DNA from 2 places in the Aquamicrobium ahrensii genome. Region 2 is predicted to be linked to the other one. Evidence: riboswitches for the same ligand, from Rfam matches in the RefSeq annotation. Region 2 holds a riboswitch; the other holds the start of a gene.
The links. Region 2 has a riboswitch for S-adenosylmethionine ahead of ABID44_RS12660 (O-succinylhomoserine sulfhydrylase). Riboswitches for the same ligand answer to the same signal wherever they lie in the genome.

Region 1: linked by a shared signal. The riboswitch ahead of ABID44_RS08975 (homoserine O-succinyltransferase) and the one ahead of ABID44_RS12660 (O-succinylhomoserine sulfhydrylase) in region 2 are both predicted to bind S-adenosylmethionine.

Annotation. Positions count from the first base shown of each region.
Region 1 is NZ_JBEPMN010000005.1:101,109-104,513, reverse strand. Features, by position in the region: gene ABID44_RS08980 (class I SAM-dependent methyltransferase) at 101-886, shown strand; gene ABID44_RS08975 (homoserine O-succinyltransferase) at 945-1,868, opposite strand; SAM riboswitch at 1,922-2,001, opposite strand; gene ABID44_RS08970 (pyridoxal phosphate-dependent aminotransferase) at 2,131-3,240, shown strand; gene ABID44_RS08965 (prephenate/arogenate dehydrogenase family protein) at 3,245-3,405, shown strand, end outside.
Region 2 is NZ_JBEPMN010000009.1:77,906-81,310, forward strand. Features, by position in the region: gene ABID44_RS12650 (Hsp33 family molecular chaperone) at 1-78, shown strand, start outside; gene apaG (Co2+/Mg2+ efflux facilitator ApaG/CorD) at 134-526, opposite strand; gene ABID44_RS12660 (O-succinylhomoserine sulfhydrylase) at 629-1,831, opposite strand; SAM riboswitch at 1,888-1,965, opposite strand; gene ABID44_RS12665 (2'-deoxycytidine 5'-triphosphate deaminase) at 2,026-3,156, shown strand; gene ABID44_RS12670 (ABC transporter substrate-binding protein) at 3,265-3,405, shown strand, end outside.

The DNA of each region.
Region 1 (3,405 bases), on a different contig from region 2:
GTGCGACACCGCCTGTCACCCCATCGGAGTTTGGCGGCTTTGTTGAAGTCGCCCCGCACAAGGGCTACCGTCTGGCGGCAACTCGCACGACAGGCTTTCCATGCATTCCGACATTGTCGACCTGCGCTCTTTCTATGCCTCGCCGCTCGGCCGCCTTGCCGAACGCTCGATCACCATGGCGCTGTCGTCGATCTGGGCGCCGGTGCCGAACGAGCGGCTGGTGGGACTGGGCTATGCGCTGCCCTGGCTGGAACGGTTCGGCTCGGACGCCGAGCGCGTCTTCGCCTTCATGCCGGCCACGCAGGGGGCCGTGATATGGCCCCCGACCGGGCCGGCGTCCACCGCGCTGGTGTTCGACGAGGAACTGCCGCTGATGGATTCCTCCATCGATCGCATGCTGCTCGTCCATTCGCTGGAACATGCGGAAAACCCGCGCGAGACGCTGAACGAGATCTGGCGGGTATTGTCGCCGGCCGGCCGCGTCGTCATCGTCGTGCCGAACCGGCGTGGCATGTGGGCTCGTTTCGAGCACACACCCTTCGGCACCGGCCGGCCCTATTCGCGCGGACAACTCGGCGAACTTCTTAGGGAAGCGAACTTCACGCCGGCGGCATGGTCGGACGGGCTGTTCTTCCCGCCCTCGCGCCGGCGCTTCGTGATGCGCCTGCACGGCCTGTTCGAGCGTGGCGGCCGCTGGCTGTGGCCGATCTTCTCCGGCGTCATCGCCGTTGAAGCGCAGAAGCGCCTGTATCAGGGCATACCGGTGGCGCAGCGCGCCTCCCGCCGTGTCTTCGTGCCGGTGCTGTCGCCGCAGGGCGCGCCAAGCCTTGGCATGCGCTTCAGCGCCAAGCCGACCCGCCCCAGGCCGGACGCAAAGCAGACCTGACTGATGGCCGCCCCGAAAGGAGCTGGCTCGGCGTCACCAGATCAACAGGCGTGGTCCGTCAGCTCCGGTGGCCGACCTGCTCCAGATCGAACTCGGTGGTCTGGTAGACCTGGTTCAGCCAGTTGCCGAACAGCAGATGCGCATGCGAGCGCCAGCGGTTAAGCGGCGGCCGGGACGGATCGTTGTCGGGATAGTATTCATGCGGCACCTCGATGGCCGAGCCTGCGGCGACGTCCCGGTCATATTCCTCTTTCAACGAAGTCGAATCATATTCGATATGGTTGAACATGTAGAGCCGGTTGCCGGCCGGCTCCGACAAAAGGCACGGACCGGTGACATCCGATTCCATCAGCAGATCGAGGCCGACGCCAGCCGGAATGTCGCTGCTGCGCACCTCCGTCCAGCGCGATACGGGCACCGCGAAATCGTCGGAGAAACCGGCGAGGTAGGGTGAGGCCGGGGCATCGTTGCGGTGGCGATAGACGCCGAACGCCTTCTTCGCCAGCGTGTATTTCGGGATGCGGTGGAAATGCCATGCGGCCGCCATCGCCCCCCAGCAGATGAAGAAGGAGGAATGGACGTTGCCGGTCGTCCAGTCGAGGATCTGCTCCAGCTCTTTCCAGTAATTGACCTCTTCGAAGGGCAGCAGCTCGATCGGCGCGCCGGTGATGATGAAGCCGTCGAACTTGCGGTCCCGCACCTCGTCCCATGTCTGGTAGAAGGAGATCAGGTGCTCCTCCGATGTGTTCTTGGCCTTGTGGTTGCCCACCCGCACCAGCGTCAGCTCGACCTGGAGAGGCGAAGCGCCGAGCAGGCGGGCGAACTGCGTCTCCGTACGGATCTTGTTCGGCATCAGGTTGAGCAGGCCGATCTGCAAGGGGCGGATATCCTGCCTGAGCGCCGTGCGCTCGTCCATGATCGACACGCCCTCGCGTACGAGCACCTCGCGGGCAGGGAGCTGATCGGGGATCTTGATCGGCATCGGACAAGCTCCAAAACAAAAGACCGGCGGCGAAATCGCGACCGGTCCCGACATGGCTGTCAGCCTCGGCCTTTTTTAGCGACTTCTTTAACGTGGCTGCAAGCCGACCGGCCAAATCACCACGGAACGGATTTCTATCTAGGACCGGGTATCGTTCGCGTCAATGCTCTGCGCCAAGCCTTCACCCTCGACATTGCCGTTTGCGGCGGGTATTTCCGTGCATCTCGCCGGAAATTTACGGCCTTCCAATGGATTTCGAATCATGACCACGGCACAAGAACAGTCTCGTCCCCATCCCCGCGCCGGCATTCTGGACATCGAGGCTTATGTGCCGGGCAAAAGCGCAGCGCCCGCCGGCGTGAAGCTGCACAAGCTGTCCGCCAACGAAAACCCGCTTGGCGCTTCTGCGAAGGCGATCGAGGCTGCGCGCGAGGTGGCGGGCCGGCTGGAATTCTACCCGGACGGCTCGTCCACGCCCCTGCGCGAGGCGATTGCCGAGGCCCACGGGCTGAATATGGCCAACCTCATGTGCTTCAACGGCTCGGACGAGGCGCTGGCGCTGCTGTCGCGCATCTATCTCGCCCCCGGCGACGAGGCGATCTACCCGCAATATGGCTTCCTCGCCTATCGCATCGCCATCATGGCGGCGGGCGCAACCCCGGTCGTGGCTCCGGAGAAGGACGAGCGCGTCGATGTCGATGCGATCCTGGCCAGCGTCACGGACAGGACGCGCATGGTGTTCCTCGCCAATCCCGCCAACCCCACCGGCACCTACATTCCCTTCAACGAGGTAAAGCGCCTGCACGCCGGCCTGCCCGGGAACGTCATGCTGCTGCTCGACGCCGCCTATGCCGAATATGTGCGCCGCAACGACTATGAAGCCGGCGTCGAGCTGGTGGCCGGAGCGGAAAACGTGGTCATGACCCGCACCTTCTCAAAGGCTTATGGCCTCGGCGGCGCGCGCATAGGCTGGATGTATGCGCCCGCCCACATCATCGACGCCCTCGAGCGCGTGCGCGACGCCTTCAACGTGACCGCAACGGCCATCGCCGCCGGCGCAGCCGCCGTGCGCGACCGCGCCCACGTCGAGCATTCGATAGCCCACAACGAGATCTGGCTGCCCTGGCTTACCGCAGAACTGACCGCGCTTGGGCTCAGGGTGACGCCCAGCGTCACCAATTTCATTCTCGTTCATTTTCCGGAGAACGGCGAGCATTCGGCTTCGGCCGCCGACGAGTATCTGACCGCGCGAGGGTATATCCTGCGGCGCGTTGCAGGCTACGGTTTTCCCAACGCGCTGCGGATGACAGTCGGAACCGAAGAAGCCAACCGCGGCGTCGTCGCCGCACTGACCGAATTCCTGAAAAGTTGAGAAAATGTCCGAACCCCTTTTTGAGAAGGTCGCCCTTGTAGGCATCGGCCTGATCGGCTCGTCCCTCGCCCGCGTCATCCGGCGAAACAACCTCGCCGGCCATATCGCCATCTCCACACGCAGCCCCGATACGCTGAAGCGGGCTGAAGAACTCGGCCTCGGCGA
Region 2 (3,405 bases):
CGCATCCGCGTCGAATGCCAGTTCTGCTCGAAGGCCTACGAATTCGAGCCGGCGGAGTTTCTGCCGGCAGGCGACTGACGATCCTGCGACAGAGGCCGGTCCGGTTCCGGGCCGGCCTCCTGCATTTCCTGTCTCAGTTCACCGTTCGGCGCTCATCAGGCAGATCGAGCGAGAAGGCCGGGATTTCGATGTCGAAGGTTTCCCCCGTCGCCGTGCGCATGGTGTAGCTGCCGGCCATGAAACCGGATGGCGTGGAGAGCGGGCAGCCGGATGTATATTCGTAGCTGTCGCCCGGATCGAGCTCGGGCTGATCGCCGACCACGCCGGCGCCGCGCACTTCCTCCACACGTCCGGCTCCATCGGTGATGCGCCAGTGACGCGACATGAGCTGGACGAACTCGCTCGAATGGTTCCAGATCGTCACCCGATAGCCCCACACATAGCGGTTCCCTGCGGGGTCCGACCGTTCCTCCAGATAGAACGGCCTGACCCGAACCTCTATGTCGCGTGTCGTGGCGCTGTACATGATCGGCATCTCCTGCCCGGGCAGGATTGGCCCGTAAAACGGTTCGGTCAAGCCTCGCGCGGCAGCCGGAGCCGAAACGGCACCGGCCGCCTTCACGCGCCATCAGGCAGCCTTGCCGACCCCGGCCAGCGCCTGCCCGATGTCCTCCAGCAGATCATCCGTGTCCTCAAGCCCGACCGAGAGGCGCAAGGTGCCGGGACCGATGCCGCCCTCGGCCCGCGCTTCCTCGGTGAGGTTCTTGTGCGTGGTGGTTGCGGGATGGGTGATCAGGCTCTTGGCGTCGCCCAGATTGTTGGAGATCAGCACGATGTCCAGCGCGTTCTGGAAAGCGAACGCCCCCGCCTTGCCGCCCTTCACATCGAAGCACACAAGCGTCGAGCCGCCGGACATCTGCCGGGCGATGACGTCGGCCTGCGGATGGTCGGGACGTCCGGGATAGACGACGCGCTCGATCTGCGGCGACTGCGCCAGGAAATCGGCGATGCGGGCGGCTGAGCGCATCTGCTGGTCGACGCGCACGGGCAGCGTCTCCAGCCCCTTCAGCAGCGTCCACGCATTGAACGGCGACATGCAGGGGCCGGTGTGGCGGAAATAATCATGCAGATGCTCGTCGATCCACGCCTTGTCGGAAAGGATGATGCCGCCAAGGCAGCGGCCCTGCCCGTCGATATGCTTGGTGGCGGAATAGACCACGACATGCGCGCCGAGATCCAGCGGGCGCTGCAACAGCGGCGTGGCGAAGACGTTGTCCACCACCAGCCGCGCGCCGATCGAATTGGCGAGCGCTGCAACGGCGGCGATGTCGATGACTTCGAGTGTCGGATTGGTGGGGCTTTCAAGGAAGAACAGCTTCGTGTTGGGGCGCACCGCCTTTTCCCAATTGGCGATGTCCTTGCCGTCCACCAGCGTGGATTCGATGCCGTAGCGCGGGGCCAGCGTATCGATGACCCAGCGACAGGAGCCAAACAGGGCGCGGGCGGCGACGATGTGATCGCCCGCCTTGAGGCTGCACAGGATCGCATTGGCGACCGCCGCCATGCCCGACGCCGTGGCGCGGGCGTCTTCCGCGCCTTCCAGCGCGCACATGCGCTTTTCGAACATATCGACCGTGGGATTGGCGTAGCGCGAATAGATAAAGCCCGGCGCTTCACCCTTGAAGCGGGCCTCGGCCGCCTCGGCGTTCTCGTAGACATAGCCCTGCGTCAGGAAAATCGATTCCGACACTTCGCCGAACTGGGACCGGAGCGTCGCTCCATGAACCAGCGTGGTGCGGGGTCTCCAACTGCGTGTCTTGTCTGATGTCATGGCTCTCTTCCAAACAACAAAAAACCGGCCGCGAAAGTCGCAACCGGTACAGACAGCTTATGAGCCCGACGGTCCTTTAGCGACTTGTTTAACGTGGCTGCAAGCCGACCGGCCAAATCACCACGGGATAATCACCCCTTTAAACCTCGCTCCGTCTTGCGTCAATCGGCCGTATGTTTAAGACATCTGCGATTATGGCCCGATCACCGGCCGGGAGCGTAACCTTGCGTCAGACAGGCATTCTACCCGATCAGGATATTGCAGCGCTGTTCGAAAGCGGCGCGCTCACCGCTCCACGGGCGCTCGACGCGGACCAGATCCAGCCGGCAAGCCTCGACCTGAGGCTCGGCGAAAAGGCGCTCCGGGTGCGCGCCTCCTTCCTGCCCGGTCCCGGTCATTCCGTTTCGGAAAAGCTCGACCGACTGCAACTGCATGAGATCGACCTCACGGCGGGCGCCGTACTGGAAACGGGCTGCGTCTACATCGTGCCGCTGCTGGAAGGCCTGGCCCTGCCGGCGGAAATCTCCGCCTCAGCCAACCCCAAGAGTTCGACCGGCCGGCTCGACATCTTCACCCGCGTGATGACCGACCACGGCGCCGAGTTCGACAAGATCGCCGCCGGCTATCATGGCCCGCTCTATCTGGAGGTCAGCCCGCGCACCTTCCCCATCGTCGCTCGCACCGGCTCGCGCCTGTCGCAGATCCGCTTCCGCACCGGCAACGCCCTGCTTACCGAAGAAGAGCTGCACGCGCTTCATCGCGGCGAGACGCTGGTCGCCACCGACCCTCCGGATATTTCGGGCGGCGGCATCGCTCTGTCCATCGACCTGGAAGGCGACGCCAGCGGGCTGATCGGCTATCGCGCCAAGCATCATACGGGGCTCATCGACGTGGATCGCCGCGCCGCCCATGATGCGCTCGACTTCTGGGAGCCCCTCTACAATCGCGGCGCGGCCGAACTGGTGCTCGACCCGGACGAATTCTACATTCTCGTCAGCCGTGAGGCGGTGCATGTGCCGCCTCTCCACGCCGCCGAGATGACCCCGTTCGACCCGCTGGTGGGCGAATTCCGCGTTCATTACGCCGGCTTCTTCGACCCCGGCTTCGGCCATTCGGCGGCAGGCGGCACCGGCAGCCGCGCGGTGCTGGAAGTGCGCAGCCATGAGGTCCCCTTCATCCTCGATCACGGGCAGACCGTGGGCCGACTGGTCTACGAGCACATGCGCAAGCGCCCGAGAGCGCTCTACGGCGCCGATCTCGGCTCCAACTATCAGGCGCAGGGCCTCAAACTCTCCAAGCATTTCCGCAGCCCGACGCAGCGTTAACCTCTCCGCTACTTTGGACCTAAAGCTTTTGGCTTGTGCCCAGCCTGCGGCTGTGCTTGGCTGGGCGCAGGCCAAAGGGGGCCTGGAATTTTTGGGAAGAGGTTCACTATGCGTATATCCGGATGGCTCGCGGGCGTCGCCACGGCAGCCGTGATCGCCCTCGCTGCCGGGCAGGCGGCGGCGCAGGAGGGCGGCAAGCTCAAGATCGGCACCGAAGGCGCCTACCCTCCCTTCAACACCGTGACCGCC